Regions from separate parts of the Telluria sp. ZB4P34 genome, predicted to be linked through region 4. Evidence: predicted binding sites of a transcription regulator. Region 4 holds the regulator's gene; each other region holds the start of a gene.
The links. The regulator sigma-54, encoded in region 4, starts transcription at its own class of promoters, with help from an activator protein. The targets are predictions, from matches to a motif close to TGGCANGNAANCTGCTTT.
Positions count from the first base shown of each region.

Region 1 (3,921 bases), on a different contig from region 4:
GGATTCGCTGTTTGTCATTTTTGTAAGTTAACCGTATTTCTCATTCAGTACATAGAAAAGAAGGGAAGCCAGCATGAAAATCCATGAGTATCAGGGCAAAGAGATCCTCCGAAAGTTCGGAGTGACCGTTCCGCGCGGTATTCCGTGCATGACGGTGGAAGAGGCCGTCAAGGCCGCTGAAGAGCTGGGCGGCCCGGTCTGGGTCGTCAAGGCGCAGATCCACGCCGGTGGCCGCGGTAAAGGCGGCGGCGTCAAGGTTGCCAAGTCGCTGGAACAGGTCAAGGAATACGCCGACCAGATCATGGGCATGCAGCTGATCACCCACCAGACCAGCCCGGAAGGCCAGAAAGTGCGCCGCCTGCTGATCGAAGAAGGCGCCGACATCAAGAAGGAACTGTATGTTTCCCTGGTGACCGACCGCGTCAGCCAGAAGGTCGTGCTGATGGCCTCGTCGGAAGGCGGCATGGACATCGAAGAAGTCGCGCACAGCAACCCGGAAAAAATCCACAACGTCGTGATCGAACCGTCGGTCGGCCTGACCGATGAGCAGGCAGACGACATCGCCCGCAAGATCGGCGTGCCGGAAGCGTCGGTCGCCGACGCCCGCACCAACCTGCAGGGCCTGTACAAGGCGTACTGGGAAACCGACGCATCGCTGGCCGAAATCAACCCGCTGATCCTGACCGGTTCGGGCAAGGTCATCGCGCTGGACGCCAAGTTCAACTTCGACTCGAACGCCCTGTTCCGTCACCCGGAAATCGTCGCCTATCGCGACCTGGACGAAGAAGATCCGGCGGAAGTCGAAGCATCGAAGTTCGACCTGGCTTACATTTCGCTCGACGGCAACATCGGCTGCCTGGTGAACGGCGCCGGCCTGGCCATGGCTACCATGGACACCATCAAGCTGTTCGGCGGCGAGCCGGCCAACTTCCTGGACGTCGGCGGCGGTGCAACCGCAGAAAAAGTGACCGAAGCATTCAAGATCATGCTGAAGAACCCGGGCCTGAAGGCCATCCTGGTCAACATCTTCGGCGGCATCATGCGCTGCGACGTGATCGCCGAAGGCGTCATCACCGCATCGAAAGCTGTGTCGCTGCAGGTGCCGCTGGTCGTCCGCATGAAGGGCACCAACGAAGACCTGGGCAAGAAGATGCTGGCCGACTCGGGCCTGCCGATCATCGCCGCAGACACCATGGAAGACGCAGCGAAGCAGGTCGTTGCCGCTGCCGCTGGCCAAGCCTAATTCGCGAAGGAATACAACATGTCCATTCTGATTAATAAAGACACCAAAGTCATCACCCAAGGTATCACCGGCAAGACCGGCCAGTTCCACACCCGCATGTGCCGCGACTACGCGAACGGCCGTGAAGCCTTCGTGGCAGGCGTGAACCCGAAGAAAGCTGGCGAAGACTTCGAAGGCATCCCGATCTACGCATCGGTCAAGGAAGCCAAGTCGGAAACCGGCGCCACCGTGTCGGTCATCTACGTCCCGCCGGCAGGCGCTGCCGCTGCCATCTGGGAAGCCGTCGAAGCCGAGCTGGACCTGGCAATCTGCATCACCGAAGGCATCCCAGTCCGCGACATGATGGAAGTCAAGGACCGCATGGCCAAGGCCGGCTCGAAGACCCTGCTGCTGGGCCCGAACTGCCCAGGCCTGATCACCCCGGACGAGATCAAGATCGGCATCATGCCGGGTCACATCCACCGCAAGGGCCGTATCGGCGTCGTGTCGCGCTCGGGCACCCTGACCTATGAAGCAGTCGGCCAACTGACCGCACTGGGCCTGGGCCAGTCGTCGGCAGTCGGTATCGGCGGCGACCCGATCAACGGTCTGAAGCACATCGACGTGATGCGCATGTTCAACGACGATCCTGACACCGACGCCGTCATCATGATCGGCGAGATCGGTGGTCCGGACGAGGCGAACGCTGCTCAGTGGATCAAGGACAACATGAAGAAGCCGGTCGTCGGCTTCATCGCCGGCGTCACCGCGCCTCCGGGCAAGCGCATGGGCCACGCCGGCGCGCTGATCTCGGGCGGCGCCGACACCGCGCAAGCCAAGCTGGAAATCATGGAAGCCTGCGGCATTACCGTCACCAAGAACCCGTCGGAAATGGCACGCCTGCTGAAGGCCATGCTGTAATCCTGACCAGTTGGTAAAAAAGCGGGGAGCGTGAGCTTCCCGCTTTTTTTTCGTCTTCTCATGACGTGTTGACCTGTGAGATGGCGGCAGTCATCCCAAATTTCTTCCAAGGATGACAAATTGCGTTACGTAAACTGTCCACGTGACAAAAATTGCTGGGCTGTGCTGACAAATTTTGTCACAGCTCAAGCCAAAACTTGCGTTGGCACGTCGTTTTGTTATCTCCGCACTAATAAAATCAGCATTTTTGGGGCTGGCATACGGCTTGCATATAAGAAAGCGTGGCAACAAGCAGTAACCCAATTACCTGACACACCACCCTGGAGAGATAGAAATGAACATCCAACAAATGCGCAACAAAAAAGCTGAAGGCGGTTTCACCCTGATCGAACTGATGATCGTCGTTGCGATCATCGGCATCCTGGCAGCCGTGGCGATCCCGGCATACCAGGACTACATCGCCAAGGGCAAGGCGACCGCCGCTTACGGCGACATCGCCGCCGGTAAGACCGGTTTTGAAATGGCTGTCGTTGAAGGCAGCGCTGCCGATGCAGCGGAATACCTCAGCAAGGCTGGCCTGGCTGCCCAAACCGGTAACTGCAGCACCATCGCAGCAACTGTTCCTGGTGCCAACACCGCCGTCCTGACCTGCACTATTGCCAGCCCGGGCCGTCTGGGTGAAGCACCCACCATCTCGCTGCACCGTTCGACCAAGGGTATCTACACCTGCGTGACGAGCGGCTTCGAAGAAGAAGACAAGTACCTGCCGGCAGGCTGCCTGACCGCTGCTGGTGAGGACGACGCCGACGCATAATAGCGACCCGACCTGAGACCGCGACAGCGGTCCTTGAGAAAGAGACCGCCCTGGCGGTCTCTTTTTGCTTAGGCGAAGCGAACGAAGCAACTTAACGGCATCTGGCTTACGGGTTCAGACAAGGTCCAGCCAAGATAGGCGCCGCCATTCCCATTCCGCGAACCATTGAAAGGGAAGGGGACGGCATACAAAGGGCCGCAATGTACCACGGGCACTACAACGAAACAGGTGAGCGGGCTCGACGGTGAATTTGGCGAGACTCTGGGTAGCCAATCGTTTTACAATTGCCGACTGGAAATCACAACCGCGCACGCGGCGCATTATTCGGAAGATCACCATGGCCACCGTCAGGATCACACTATCGCAGGGCGTCGTCGACCAGCAACGCGCAATGGCTGCCCAGGATCCGGTGACCAGCGGGCACGTGGGCAGCATGATCGATTTCTATACCGCCACGCTCGCAGGCATCGAACAGGATTACGCACAGTTCTCGTCATGGAACATGCTCGGCGCCTCACTGCGCACGAGCTACGCGGACGGCGCCGTCGGCGTGTATTCCGGCCTGGTGATGGAGAACCCGCTGGCCCCGCGCGGCCGCGCCAGTGTGACCGGCTTCGATTTCAGCAAGCCGGGACTGGTCGAGCTGGCTGTAACCGGCAAGATGAGCTACGACTACGACATGAGCGGCGCTGCGCTGGTGTTCAACCCGGTAGCGGAAGGCATGAGCATCCATGGACTGCGCGTCAAGACCCTGCTGCCGGCCTCCAGCCCGGATTACGACCCGATCCTCGGCAATCTCACGGTATCGATGAATGGCGCGCTCAGCCTGCAGCCGGACGGCGAACTGCGTGGCAGGATCGACCGCATCGACATCGCTGCGGACAAGTTCGTCCGCTCAGTCTCGATAGAAGGCGACTTCCAGCTCGGGGAGACCCTGCTGGGCGCTCAGGCTGCCCCGGTGTTC
Region 1 is NZ_JCASIF010000008.1:150,379-154,299, reverse strand. It holds gene AC56KL_RS14960 (DUF2889 domain-containing protein) at 1-1, shown strand, start outside; gene sucC (ADP-forming succinate--CoA ligase subunit beta) at 74-1,243, shown strand; gene sucD (succinate--CoA ligase subunit alpha) at 1,262-2,143, shown strand; gene AC56KL_RS14945 (pilin) at 2,478-2,957, shown strand; gene AC56KL_RS14940 (DUF4214 domain-containing protein) at 3,295-3,921, shown strand, end outside.
Region 1: AC56KL_RS14945 (pilin) is a predicted target of sigma-54. The motif match lies at 2,398-2,415, and genes of this name have one in related genera.

Region 2 (3,921 bases), on a different contig from region 4:
CCCGAAGCAGCACGTGGCCACGCTGTCCGACTGCGGCATGGAACACGCGGCCGTGCTGGGCAAGATGCTGGCGCTGGCGCCGAAGCTTGCAGAAGAGCATGGTGTTGCCGTCAAGAGCGATGCCGACGGCAGCTTCAGCGGCGGTTTCAAGACCCTGATCAACAGCGGACCGGACGGCGGGCAGGAGGTCTATCACCTGCACCTGCACATGTACGGCGGCAAGCGTCCGTGGCGCGGTCTCGGCACCTGAGTTTTAATGGGGGCAAGACGCCCCTACATGGCGTATACTGAAACGTACGCTTTCCCGATTTACAGGCGCAGGCGCCTTGCAAGGAGAAAAACATGGGCTCGTTTAGTATTTGGCACTGGGTGATTGTCCTGGTCGTCGTGATGCTGATTTTCGGCACCAAGAAGATCGGCAACATCGGTTCCGACCTCGGTAAGGCCGTCAAGGGCTTCAAGGACGGCATCAAGAGCGACGACGACAAGGCGAACACGCCGGGCAACACCACGGGCGCCCAGTCGACCCAGCAGGTGGCCGACAAGTCGACCATCGACGTCGACACCCGCGAAAAGACCCGTCATTAATCGTCGGGCATGATCGATCTCGGACTGTCGAAGCTGGCGATCATCGGTGTTGTCGCGCTGATCGTCATCGGGCCTGAAAAGCTGCCCAAGGTGGCGCGCATGGCGGGCACCCTGTACGGGCGCGCCCAGCGCTACCTGCACGACGTGAAGTCCGAGGTCAGCCGCGAGATCGAACTCGACGAGCTGCGCAACCTGCACAAGGACGTGCACGAGAGCGCGCAGTCGTTCAAGTCCGAGGTCGAGCAGTCCATGCACAGCCACGTCGACGAGGTCGAAGCGATGTGGGACGGCAGGGAACACGTTTCCTCGTCATCCTCCTTGCACTCGTCTTTCGTGAGCACCGCCGCCATTGAACGCAAGGCGCGCGATTTCCGCCGCAAGAAGCTGGTACGTACTTCGGCAGTGCCGGCCTGGTACAAGCACCGCAACGGCGGCAAGACCCATGTGCTATCCGGCGCCGCACGCGTACGCAAGTTCCGGCCCTCCAGCAAATCCAAGATTTCCTTTTTCTAGATGACCGACGAAGCTGCAGGCGAAGACACCTTCATTTCCCATCTCGTCGAACTGCGTGACCGCCTGGTCAAGGCGTCGATCGGGATTGCCCTCGCCTGCGTGGCCCTGTTCATCTGGCCAGGGCCGTCGGAGGTCTACGACCTGCTGGCCGCGCCGATGGTCGCTGCGCTGCCGGCCGGCTCCACCATGATCGCCACCGGCGTGATCTCGCCCTTCCTGGTGCCGATGAAGGTTACGCTGCTGCTCGCCTTCATCCTGGCGCTGCCCTGGGTGTTCTACCAGTTGTGGGCTTTTGTTGCCCCCGGCCTGTACACGCACGAGAAGCGCCTGGTGTTGCCGCTGGTGATCTCGTCCTCGCTGCTGTTCATTGGCGGCGTGGCATTCTGCTACTTCTTCGTGTTCGGCCGGGTGTTCCAGTTCATCGGCGAATTCGCGCCATCCTCCATCGCGGTGACGCCGGACATCGAGAACTACCTCGACTTCGTGATGTCGATGTGCCTGGCCTTCGGCTTCACCTTCGAGGTGCCGGTGGCGGTGGTGATCCTGGTGCGCATGGGGATCGTCAGCATCGAGAAACTGAAGGAAATCCGCTCCTACGTGATCGTCGGCGCCTTCGTCATTGCCGCCATCGTGACCCCGCCTGACGTGGTCAGCCAGCTGGCGCTGGCCATCCCCATGTGCCTGCTCTATGAGCTGGGCCTGCTGATCGCGCCGATGTTCTCGCGCATGACGCAAGCGCCGGAAGAACACGCCTGACACGGCCAGTCCGGCCGTGTACCACTACATTTGTCTCGTCGGAGAATTTTACAATTCCGCCAGGTGATGTCACGACCTTAAAATTAAGTCATTGTTTTTAATACAATGTTCCTGACGGCACGATCTTTGCTTATTGATAAGCTATTGCCACGTTAGGAAATTCAATGACCATTTCTCCCAATCTCTCCATCAAGCGGCTGATCGCCGGTCTGTCGCTGGCAATCGCCAGTTCCTTCGCCTCGGCGGGCGTACTCGAGAATTTCGATAGCGGGACCGTGCACGCCGGCTGGAACAAGAATGCAGGCACGGTCTCCGCTGCGGCGGCGCACGACGGCGCTTTCGGCCTGGTCATGGATTCGCACGACTGGATGGTGAACACGGGCTTCGCCGTCTCCAAAGGCGACACCCTGTCGGTCTGGCTGCGTCCCACCTTCTCGGCCAGCCCCAACGCTTTCTATTTCGGATTCGGCGCCGATGCCGACGGCACCCATTCCTTCGTGGCGGCCCCCGCCAGCGAGGAGTTGCTGTTCCAGGACAATGCCGGCTACGGCTTCGACATCCCCGACATCGCCGTCGCGCCACAGACCTATACGTCGAGCTGGTACAAGGCGGTGATCAGCTGGCATACGGACGACAGCGCGACCGGCTACCTGTACGGCGAGGATGGGGTGACGCTGCTGAATACGCTGGATGTCACCGGCCTGGTCCGCTCCTCGGGCGGCATCGCCCTGCGCGGCTTCGGCGGCTGGCACATCGACACCATTTCGGTGGAACAGGGAAGCGAGGTGCCCGAGCCGGCCGGCATGGCGCTGCTCGGCCTCGGCCTGGCAGGCCTGCGCCTGGCCCGCCGCCGGCGCCGCGCCTGAACCGTCCCAGGTCGCGCCTGGCCCGCATCGCCTCCGGTACGGGGCGGCAGGCCAGGACGGCGGCGTTTACTGCATCAGTTCCGCGATCATCTTCACCGGCGCATTGCCGTAGCTGAGGAACTGGTCGTGGAATTCCTTCAGGTTGAAGCGCTCGCCCAGCTGCTGCCTGCGGCGCTCGCGCAGCTCCATGATCTGCTCGTAGCCGCTGTAGTAGCTGGTCAGCTGCACCGACGTGAGCGTCACGCGGCGCCACTTCTCGTCCGCTTCCTGGCGCGTCTGGAAGGCCTGGCGCACCAGCAGGTCGATCGCTTGCGGCTGCTGCATGCCGAGCACGTGGACGCTGTAGTCGAGGATGGTGTTGGTCACGCTGCGCAGGTTCCACTTCGAGTACATCAGCCACATCTCGGGTGCGTTGTCGCCATAGCCGGCTTCCAGCATCATGCGCTCGCCGTACACGGCCCAGCCCTCGACCATCGCGCCGTTTCCGAACAGTGACTTCACCAGCGACGGCGAGCGGTTCGCATGCACCAGCTGGGCATAGTGGCCCGGAATCGCCTCGTGGATGTTCAGGATCTGCAGGATCCACTCGTTGTATTCGCGCAGGCTGCTCTCGGCCTGTTCAGGCGTGAGGTTGTCGAGCGGCGTGACGTTGTAGTACGTCTTGTCCTTCGGGCGATAGGGGCCGGGTGCATCGATGCTGGCGCCGGCCACGCCGCGCTGGTACATCGGGGTCTCGCGCACTTCCAGCGGCTTGCCGGCGTCCAGCGTGAGCAGGTTTTTCTCGGTGACGAACTCGTGCAGCGCCGGGATCTGGCGGCGGATCTCGGGCAGGAAGTTCTCGCGCGAGACATGGCGCGCGGAGAGTTTGTCGATCATCATGCCGATCTTCTGGAAGCGGTCGCGCGGCTTGGCCACGCCCGCCATGTAGCGCGGCCAGAGTTCGTCCGAGATCGTGTCCATGCGGGTGAGCAGTTCCTCGCGCGTGGCGAGCGCCTTGCGGAAGGTCTGTTCGGCGCTGCTGGACGACTGGATCTCGAGGGCGAACTTCTGCTCGTACAGCTCCTTCCCGGCGCGGAAGGGGCGCGGCGCATTTGCCCCACCCTTGGCATTCCTGTCCAGCGCGTCCAGGAAGTCGACATAGGCCAGCACCGCGGTGCCGGCGTTGGCGATGCGCTGCGCAAAGATCGCCTTTTCCTGC
Region 2 is NZ_JCASIF010000013.1:106,551-110,471, forward strand. It holds gene AC56KL_RS18640 (histidine triad nucleotide-binding protein) at 1-250, shown strand, start outside; gene tatA (Sec-independent protein translocase subunit TatA) at 343-588, shown strand; gene tatB (Sec-independent protein translocase protein TatB) at 598-1,101, shown strand; gene tatC (twin-arginine translocase subunit TatC) at 1,102-1,857, shown strand; gene AC56KL_RS18660 (PEP-CTERM sorting domain-containing protein) at 2,022-2,723, shown strand; gene AC56KL_RS18665 (DUF885 domain-containing protein) at 2,790-3,921, opposite strand, start outside.
Region 2: AC56KL_RS18660 (PEP-CTERM sorting domain-containing protein) is a predicted target of sigma-54. The motif match lies at 1,973-1,990, and genes of this name have one in related genera.

Region 3 (3,921 bases), on a different contig from region 4:
TTCGTGAAATAACCAAGCTGTATGGGCACAGAAGTTTCGTTTTTTTGCCCCGCTCTTGATCCTATTTTTAACGAGACTCCACTCGTCAGCCAAGGCAGGGGTCAAGTAACGAAGGAGTAGCCGATCAATAATCTGCAAACGTTTATGGATTGAATCTATTTCTTCCATAATCACCATCGAATTTCTATCGTGCCGAACACTGATGCCGCCACCTTCAGTCACAACGTGCGTCCCCATAGCTGCGCTTAGCATTCTCGAAAGATATTCCTCAACCATAGCCCACTCCAGCAAGATAGCAGAGATCCTAATTGCGCAGTCGACTCTGCCCATGATGTTTGCTGCGCCTCCCTGCACCCGGCTACCTATTTGCACGACTTTTGGCATTGTTTCCTCAACTTAGACTCTTCACGTGACCTATCAGTTAATATAAATCAAAAATTACTTAGCAGCATTATATTCAGAGGTAAGACCGTACAATCTTGTTCTCTCCAAGTCGAAAAATTTCCAACGGATGGCTTGAGACCCGCATGGTTGGGCACGGATTTATGAAGTTTCGTTGGAAAAACAGAAACTCAAGGTCTTGATTTAAAAAGGAAAATTGAGATTTGACGGCTGGATTGTGATTCCTGTCGTCGTGGGTTCGAGTCCCATCAGCCACCCCAAGAATTCAGCAGCAATAGCAAAGGGTTACACGCTTCCAGCTTGTAGCCCTTTCTCTTTTTTGGAAGATCGATTCGAGGTTTTCGAAAGTCTTCCAGCGCAAGGTACGAGAGAAGGCAATCAAGGGAGAAGAACCGGCACGCGAGTATTGGGCTAACCACCCCGCGTGCCTGTTGAAGTGCGAACAAGCGCAGCTGACCGCCGTTGCTTACGACTTGCGGCGGCGTGCGAATGCCAGGCCGGCCAAGGCCAGCCCCATCAAGCTGATCGAGCCTGGCTCAGGGACCTCCTCAGCCAATGCCAAGTTAAACACAGCGAAATTCTTGTGCGGCATTTGCATGGTGTCACTGGCAAAAATCGACTGATGGACTTGGACCTCATCCGTCATTCCAAATAGAGCCATATAAGCGCTGAAATTTAGAATCTCTGTGGCTGCGAGATTGCCATTCGCCGAATACGCGTATGGAATGACGGTATGGCACACGCCATTATCGGCACAGCCGAATGTTTTTTTGGCGTCGGAGTCGAAGTTCCCGGTCAAACCGTCGACGAACACTTGTGCCAGCAGTGCCTGAGCTGCGAGCACGGCGTTATCACTGGTGGTGAATGCGAATGCTGAGTTGGAACATCCGTCAAACAGCGATTCGCACGAGCCATCCATGAACTTGACGTCGTACAGCGTTCCGGCAACATCGACGTTCTTTGCACCAGTCAAGATGCCGTTGCTGTCCACTTGAAGGATCGCTGCTGCACTTGCTTGAGAAGCTGCAAGAATTGCACAGCTAGCGATGAAGGTGCGAAAGAACGGCAAGATTTTCATGATTTCCTGGCAGAAGTAGATAGATTGAAGTGACATCGGCGCGACTGGTGTAGGCAATTCTCTAAAGCAAATATCGTGCCGTAAAGAAAATATTCATTGCTGACAGTTACTTAACTAAGTCAGCGCTGACTTGGCGACCTATACTGTAAGAAATTTCGACAAGAATTAGTAATTGCCTGCGATCAGCTTCCCTTGATATATAGAGATCCTGTGTCTTTGCGCTGCTGGCGACCAGCAGTGCAGGAATGTCCCGATTAGCCTGAAGAATGGAAAAGGCAGGCAAATGCCTGCCCTCTTAAACAAAGGAAAGCCGGATCAGGGATTTGCCACCAGGCTGAAATCGTCAAACGTCAGGTTGTAGTCATCCCCTGCCGCGCCGACTGCCCCCAGTATCTGCAACTGGGCCGCCGCATTCGTCACCGGTGCGGTGAACGTGTACGTGAAGGTGCCGGTCGTCGGTGTCAATGCCGCAGTCACGTCCAGGTAGCGGGCGAAGCTGCCGCCGTTCTCGCCAATCACTACCCCAACCGTCCTGGCGACGCTGGCGGCGCCTTTGAAGACTAGGGTATAGCTGCTGCCCTTGACCAGTGAAATGTTCGGTTGGTTGAGCTGCACATGCCAGTTATTCCCGGGATCCACGTCGGTGACCACCAGCCGCGCACTGCCATTGACGGTCGACGCGACGAGCGAACCCGTGCCGGGGCTGGCCCAGGTGATCCAGTTCGGCGCCAGGTCGCTTGAGAAATCGCCGTTCTTCAACAGGTTCACACCAACGACGGGTCCGCTTGGTGCGTCCGCGGCGCCGATGTCTTCGACCACGACATTGTCGATCCACACCAAGTTGTTCCCTGCTTTCGCCAGATTGAACACCACGCGCGCGCCATTGTTCGTGGCGGACGACATATCGAAGGTCCGTGTGAACCTTTGCATGCCCGTCGTCAGCTCGGCAGGATGGTCGCCGCCGGAATAAGACTCGAAATTCCGGTCCTGGCCGGCGCCCACGGTATAGCTCATGCTGCGGTTGGTAGAAGCGCGTGCGTCGAAGCTGATCCGGTACTTGCGCCCTTCTTTCAGCGGAATATTGTTGTGCTGGAGCTGGACGTTCCAGATTTCGGCGCCGGGGTTCGTGATGTCGATCTTGAGCGCCCCGCCGTCGTTACTCGCGTTGGCTTCGCCATTCAGTTTGAACAGGTTCCAGAAATAGGAATTACTGGCGCCTGCGATGGTCTCCACATCCGGGTTCTGCGCGACGATGGCGTTGGTCGCGGTCCAGTCGAACGAGGGGTTGTAAACCAGGTTGCCGTTGACTGCGGGACGGGCAACCGTCGTCGCCGGTGTCCACGGATATTTCATCTCCGGGCGCGGACCGGGATCGCGCTTTTCGTCGGGCAGCGAGGACCAGCGGATATAGTCGATCGCCATCTCGGCCTTGTCGGGCGTCGTGGCGTCCGGATTGCCGTCGAAATTGCCGCCGACTGCGAGATTGATCAAGAGGTAGAACGGCTTGTCGAACGGAGCTGGCCAGGGATTCAGATCATCGTCGCTATCCGGCGGATTGACGTTCGAGCTCCACCATTTCGTCTGCGTCGCGGTGACGACGCCGTCGATCGACCACTTGATTTCGTTTGAGCGCCATTCCAGCGTGTAGGTGTGCCACTCGCTGACGGTGCCGCCGTTGGCGATGGTTGCCTCCTGGCCCGTGTAGATATTGCGCGGCCACATCCCGCCGTAATGGAGTGTCTGGGCGATCTTGGTCGGCTTGCTCCCCATCCCTTCCATGATGTCGATCTCGCCATTGGCCGCCCAACTTGCGTAGGGATTGCCGACATTATCTTCGGGTAGCATCCAGACTGCCGGCCACAGGCCTTTGCCCACCGGCAGCTTGGCGCGGAATTCGATCTTGCCGTAGGTGCGACTGAATTTGCCGGCGGTGCGGATGCGCGCGGAAGACCATGTGAAGGTCTGGCCTGCGTTACCGCCGGCAGTCGTGCCGATCACCGGTTCCTTGCGCGCGGTAATGATCAGGTTGCCGCCCTCGACGCGCACGTTCTCCGACCGGTCCGTGTAGTACTGCAGCTCATTGTTACCCCAGCCAGGGTTGCCAATGTTCGCACCATTGCCCAGCTGGTAGCCCCACTTCGTGGTGTCGAGTGCGGCGCCGTTGAAGTCGTCGCTCCAGACGAGGGCCGGGTCCGGTGCGGGTAGCACAGGCGGGGGCGTCGTTGCCACTGGCGGCGGCGAGGAGCGGCCGCTGCCTCCACAGGCGCTGAGTAGAAAGGCGATGCTGGCGATGGCGAAACGATATCTATATTGGAACATCCGTGTCTCCTGATTATCTTTAACTGCGCCATGGGAGAAATCTTGTAGCGATCAAATAATAAACAGGTTTGGAATCGTTTCCAAGTTAACTTTCTGCGCGATGTGTGCGCTTCGCCGAGCCG
Region 3 is NZ_JCASIF010000007.1:97,968-101,888, forward strand. It holds gene AC56KL_RS13770 (hypothetical protein) at 1-384, opposite strand, end outside; gene AC56KL_RS13775 (PEP-CTERM sorting domain-containing protein) at 869-1,480, opposite strand; gene AC56KL_RS13780 (carbohydrate binding domain-containing protein) at 1,796-3,799, opposite strand.
Region 3: AC56KL_RS13775 (PEP-CTERM sorting domain-containing protein) is a predicted target of sigma-54. The motif match lies at 1,544-1,561, and genes of this name have one in related genera.

Region 4 (3,921 bases):
CTTCGGCGCCTCGGCGGAGCGCGCCGATTCGCTCAAGCAGGCCGTGATCAACTTCGATACGCTCGACGTGGACGAAGTCACCCAGACCCGCATCGCCACCGGCAACGTCGTCGTCACCCGCGGCACGTTGGTGCTCAAGGCCGACCGCGCCCTGGTGAAGGAATCGCCGGAAGGCTATATGACGGTGACCCTCACCGCCAGCAACGGCAAGCTGGCGACCTTCCGCCAGAAGCGCGACGGCGGCCCCGACCTGTGGGTGGAGGGCCAGGCCCAGAAAATCGAATACGACGAGCGCGCCGAGCTGGTCAAGCTGTTCACCAATGCCGAAGTGCGCGAACTGGAGAACGGCCGCATGACCAACGAGATCAAGGGGCCATTCGTCTCCTACGACAACCGCCGCGAAGTGGCGCAGGTGCGCAACGACGCCAGCGGCACCAGCAAGGTGGGCGGCGGGCGCGGCACCCTGATCATCGCGCCGCGCAGGCCTTCAACTGCGACGGCGCCAGCCGAGGGCGCAAAGCAATGACGGCATCGATGACGGCGGCGCAGGCCACGGCGCGCGAAGGCTGCAGCACCCTGCTGGTCAAGGGCCTGCAGAAGAGCTACGGCAAGCGCCTGGTGGTGCGCGACGTCTCGTTGCAGGTCGAGTGCGGCGAAGTGGTCGGCCTGCTCGGCCCCAATGGCGCCGGCAAGACCACCTCGTTCTACATGATCGTGGGCCTGGTGCCGTCCGATGCCGGCACCATCGACATCAACGGCACCGACATCTCCAGCCTGCCGATCCACCGGCGCGCGGTGCTGGGCCTGTCCTACTTGCCGCAGGAAGCCTCGGTGTTCCGGAAGCTGACGGTGGAGGAGAACATCCGCGCGGTGCTGGAACTGCAGCGGGTGGACGGCAAGCCGCTGGGCAAGGACCAGATCAACGAGCGCCTCGACACCCTGCTGGCCGAACTGCAGATCGAGAAGCTGCGCGAGAACCCGGCGCTGTCGCTGTCGGGCGGCGAGCGGCGCCGGGTGGAGATCGCGCGCGCGCTGGCGACCAACCCGCGCTTCGTCCTGCTGGACGAACCCTTCGCGGGCGTGGACCCGATCGCGGTGATCGAGATCCAGCGCATCGTGCGCTTCCTGAAGGAGCGCAACATCGGCGTCCTGATCACCGACCACAACGTGCGCGAGACGCTCGGCATCTGCGACCGCGCCTACATCATCAACCAGGGCGCGGTGCTGGCCTCGGGCCGCCCCGACGACATCATCGCCGACGAATCCGTCCGGCGCGTCTACCTCGGCGAACACTTCAGGATGTAATGAAACAATCCCTGCAGCTCCGCACCTCGCAGCATCTCGCGCTCACGCCGCAACTGCAGCAGTCGATCCGCCTGCTGCAGCTGTCCACGCTCGAACTGCAGGCCGAGATCGAGCAGATCCTGCATGACAACCCGCTGCTCGAACGGCTCGACGATCCGCTCGACCGCTCGGTGCGCCTGCTGGCCGACGGCGCGATCAACAACGCGCCCGCCAATGGCGAAGCGCCGCAGCCGGGCCAGCAGGAGGAGCAGGCCAAGCCCGAGGCCGAAGGCCACGAGGAGGGCCTTGAGGCCGAACGCGGCGAGTCCGAAGGGGACTGGGGCAGCGAGGGCGGCGGACGCGGCGACGGCGACGAGGACGGCCGTCCGCAGCTGGAAGCCGACTCCATCACGCTGCGCGAGCACCTGGCGGAGCAGATCCGCCTGAGCGCCTGCAGCGCGCGCGACCGCGCACTGGCCGAACTCGTGATCGATGCGCTCGACGACAACGGCTACCTGGACGAGCCGCTGGACGAGATCCATGCGCGCCTGCCGCAGGAACTCGAGATCGGGATGGACGAGCTGCGCTGCGCGCTGGCGCTGGTGCAGAGCCTGGACCCGGTCGGCGTCGGTGCGCGCAGCGCGGCCGAATGCCTGGCGCTGCAGATCCGCCGCATGCCGGGCGTGCCCCTGGTGACGCGGCGCCTCGCCCTGAAGATCGTCGAGGGTTACCTGACCTGGTTCGCGCAGCGCGAATACACCAAGCTCAAAAAGGCGCTCGACTGCGACGACGAGGACCTGCGCGAAGTGCAGGCCGTGGTCCGCCAGTGCAATCCGCATCCCGGCGCGGCTTTTGGCGCGGGCGTGTCGGATTTCGTGGTGCCGGACGTGATCGTGCGCCGCTCCAAGAACGGCTGGCAGGTAGCACTGAACCCGGAAGTGATGCCGAAGCTGCGCGTGAACTCCCTGTACGCCAACCTGCTCAAGGGCGGAAAGAGCGAAAGCCAGATGGGCGCGCAGCTGCAGGAAGCGAAGTGGCTGATCAAGAACATGCGCCAGCGTTTCGATACGATCCTGCGTGTCGCCGAGGCAATCGTCGAGCGTCAGCGCAACTTTTTCAGCCACGGCGCCGTCGCCATGCGCCCTCTTGTTTTACGCGAGATAGCTGATACACTAGGCCTACACGAGAGCACGATTTCTCGTGTCACAACGCAGAAATACATGCTGACCCCGCACGGCATGTTCGAGCTGAAGTACTTCTTCGGAAGCCATGTCGCCACCGAAGCGGGGGGAGAAGCCTCCTCGACGGCGATCCGCGCTCTCATAGCGCAATTGACAGGAGCAGAAGACCCTAGGAATCCTCTATCCGACAGCAAGATCGCGGAGATGCTCGGGGAACAAGGTATGGTCATTGCGCGCCGGACGGTTGCCAAGTACCGCGAAGCGCTCAAGATTCCGCCCGTCAGCCTCCGCAAATCCCTGTAAAGCTACTGCCCACTCTCACCTTGTGGCGCGGGCAGGGCACCTTCCCAAAGGAGTGTGTATGAACCTCACCATCAGCGGCCACCATCTCGAAGTCACCCCCGCCATCCGTGAATACGTTCAGAATAAGCTCGAGCGCATCACCCGCCATTTCGACCATGTGATCGACACCCACGTGTTCCTCGCCATCGATAACCTCACTGAAAAAGAGAAACGGCAGAAAGCCGAAATCAATTTGCAGGTATCCGGCAAGATTTTGCATGTCGCCAGTGCGGCGCAAGACCTCTATGCGGCGATCGACACGCTCATGGACCGGCTGGACAGGCAGGTTCTAAAACACAAATCCATGCTGCAAGACCATAACCACGTGGCGCACAAGCGCCTTCCGGACATCGGAGAAGCTGAAGCCGCGTAACGCAGTTCCTGCGAACGGGCTGTAGCACAACAGCAAGGGCGTCTGAGGGGGCGCCCTTTTTGCGTTTGTAAGGCCTGTTATTTTTCTCCGCTTCCGGATTTGTACAAATGTTCTGTAGAATGCATGTCTTTTCGATCACAGACATTGCCATGACCGAATACGTCCTGACCCGCGTCGCCAACCGCACCGGCGTCATTACGCTCGACCGGCCGAAAGCCCTGAACTCCCTCTCGCTCGACATGGTGCGCGACCTGACTGCCATCCTGCTGCAATGGAAAGAGGATGCCGGGGTCGATGCTGTAGTCATCACGAGCACCAGCGAGAAGGCCCTGTGCGCGGGCGGCGATATCCGCTTCTTCCACGAGATGGGCCAGGTGGGCCCGACTGGCGGCAGCGCGCTGCTGGAAGACTTCTTTACCGAAGAATACGCGCTCAACCACCTGATCCACTTTTATCCGAAGCCCTATATTGCCGTGATGGACGGCGTGGTGATGGGCGGCGGCATGGGCATCGCCCAGGGCGGCCCGGACTGCGGCCTGCGCATCGTGACCGAGCGCACGAAGATGGCGATGCCCGAGGTGAACATCGGCCTGTTCCCGGACGTGGGCGGCAGCCATTTCCTGTCGCACGCGCCGGGCCAGCTGGGCCAGTACCTGGGCCTGACCGGGCTCACCATCGGCGCCGCCGACGCGCTGTACGTGGGACTGGCGGACGTGTTCGTGCCGGGCGCCGAGCTGGGCG
Region 4 is NZ_JCASIF010000032.1:624-4,544, reverse strand. It holds gene lptA (lipopolysaccharide transport periplasmic protein LptA) at 1-526, shown strand, start outside; gene lptB (LPS export ABC transporter ATP-binding protein) at 523-1,305, shown strand; gene AC56KL_RS23075 (RNA polymerase factor sigma-54) at 1,305-2,768, shown strand; gene hpf (ribosome hibernation-promoting factor, HPF/YfiA family) at 2,827-3,180, shown strand; gene AC56KL_RS23065 (enoyl-CoA hydratase/isomerase family protein) at 3,330-3,921, shown strand, end outside.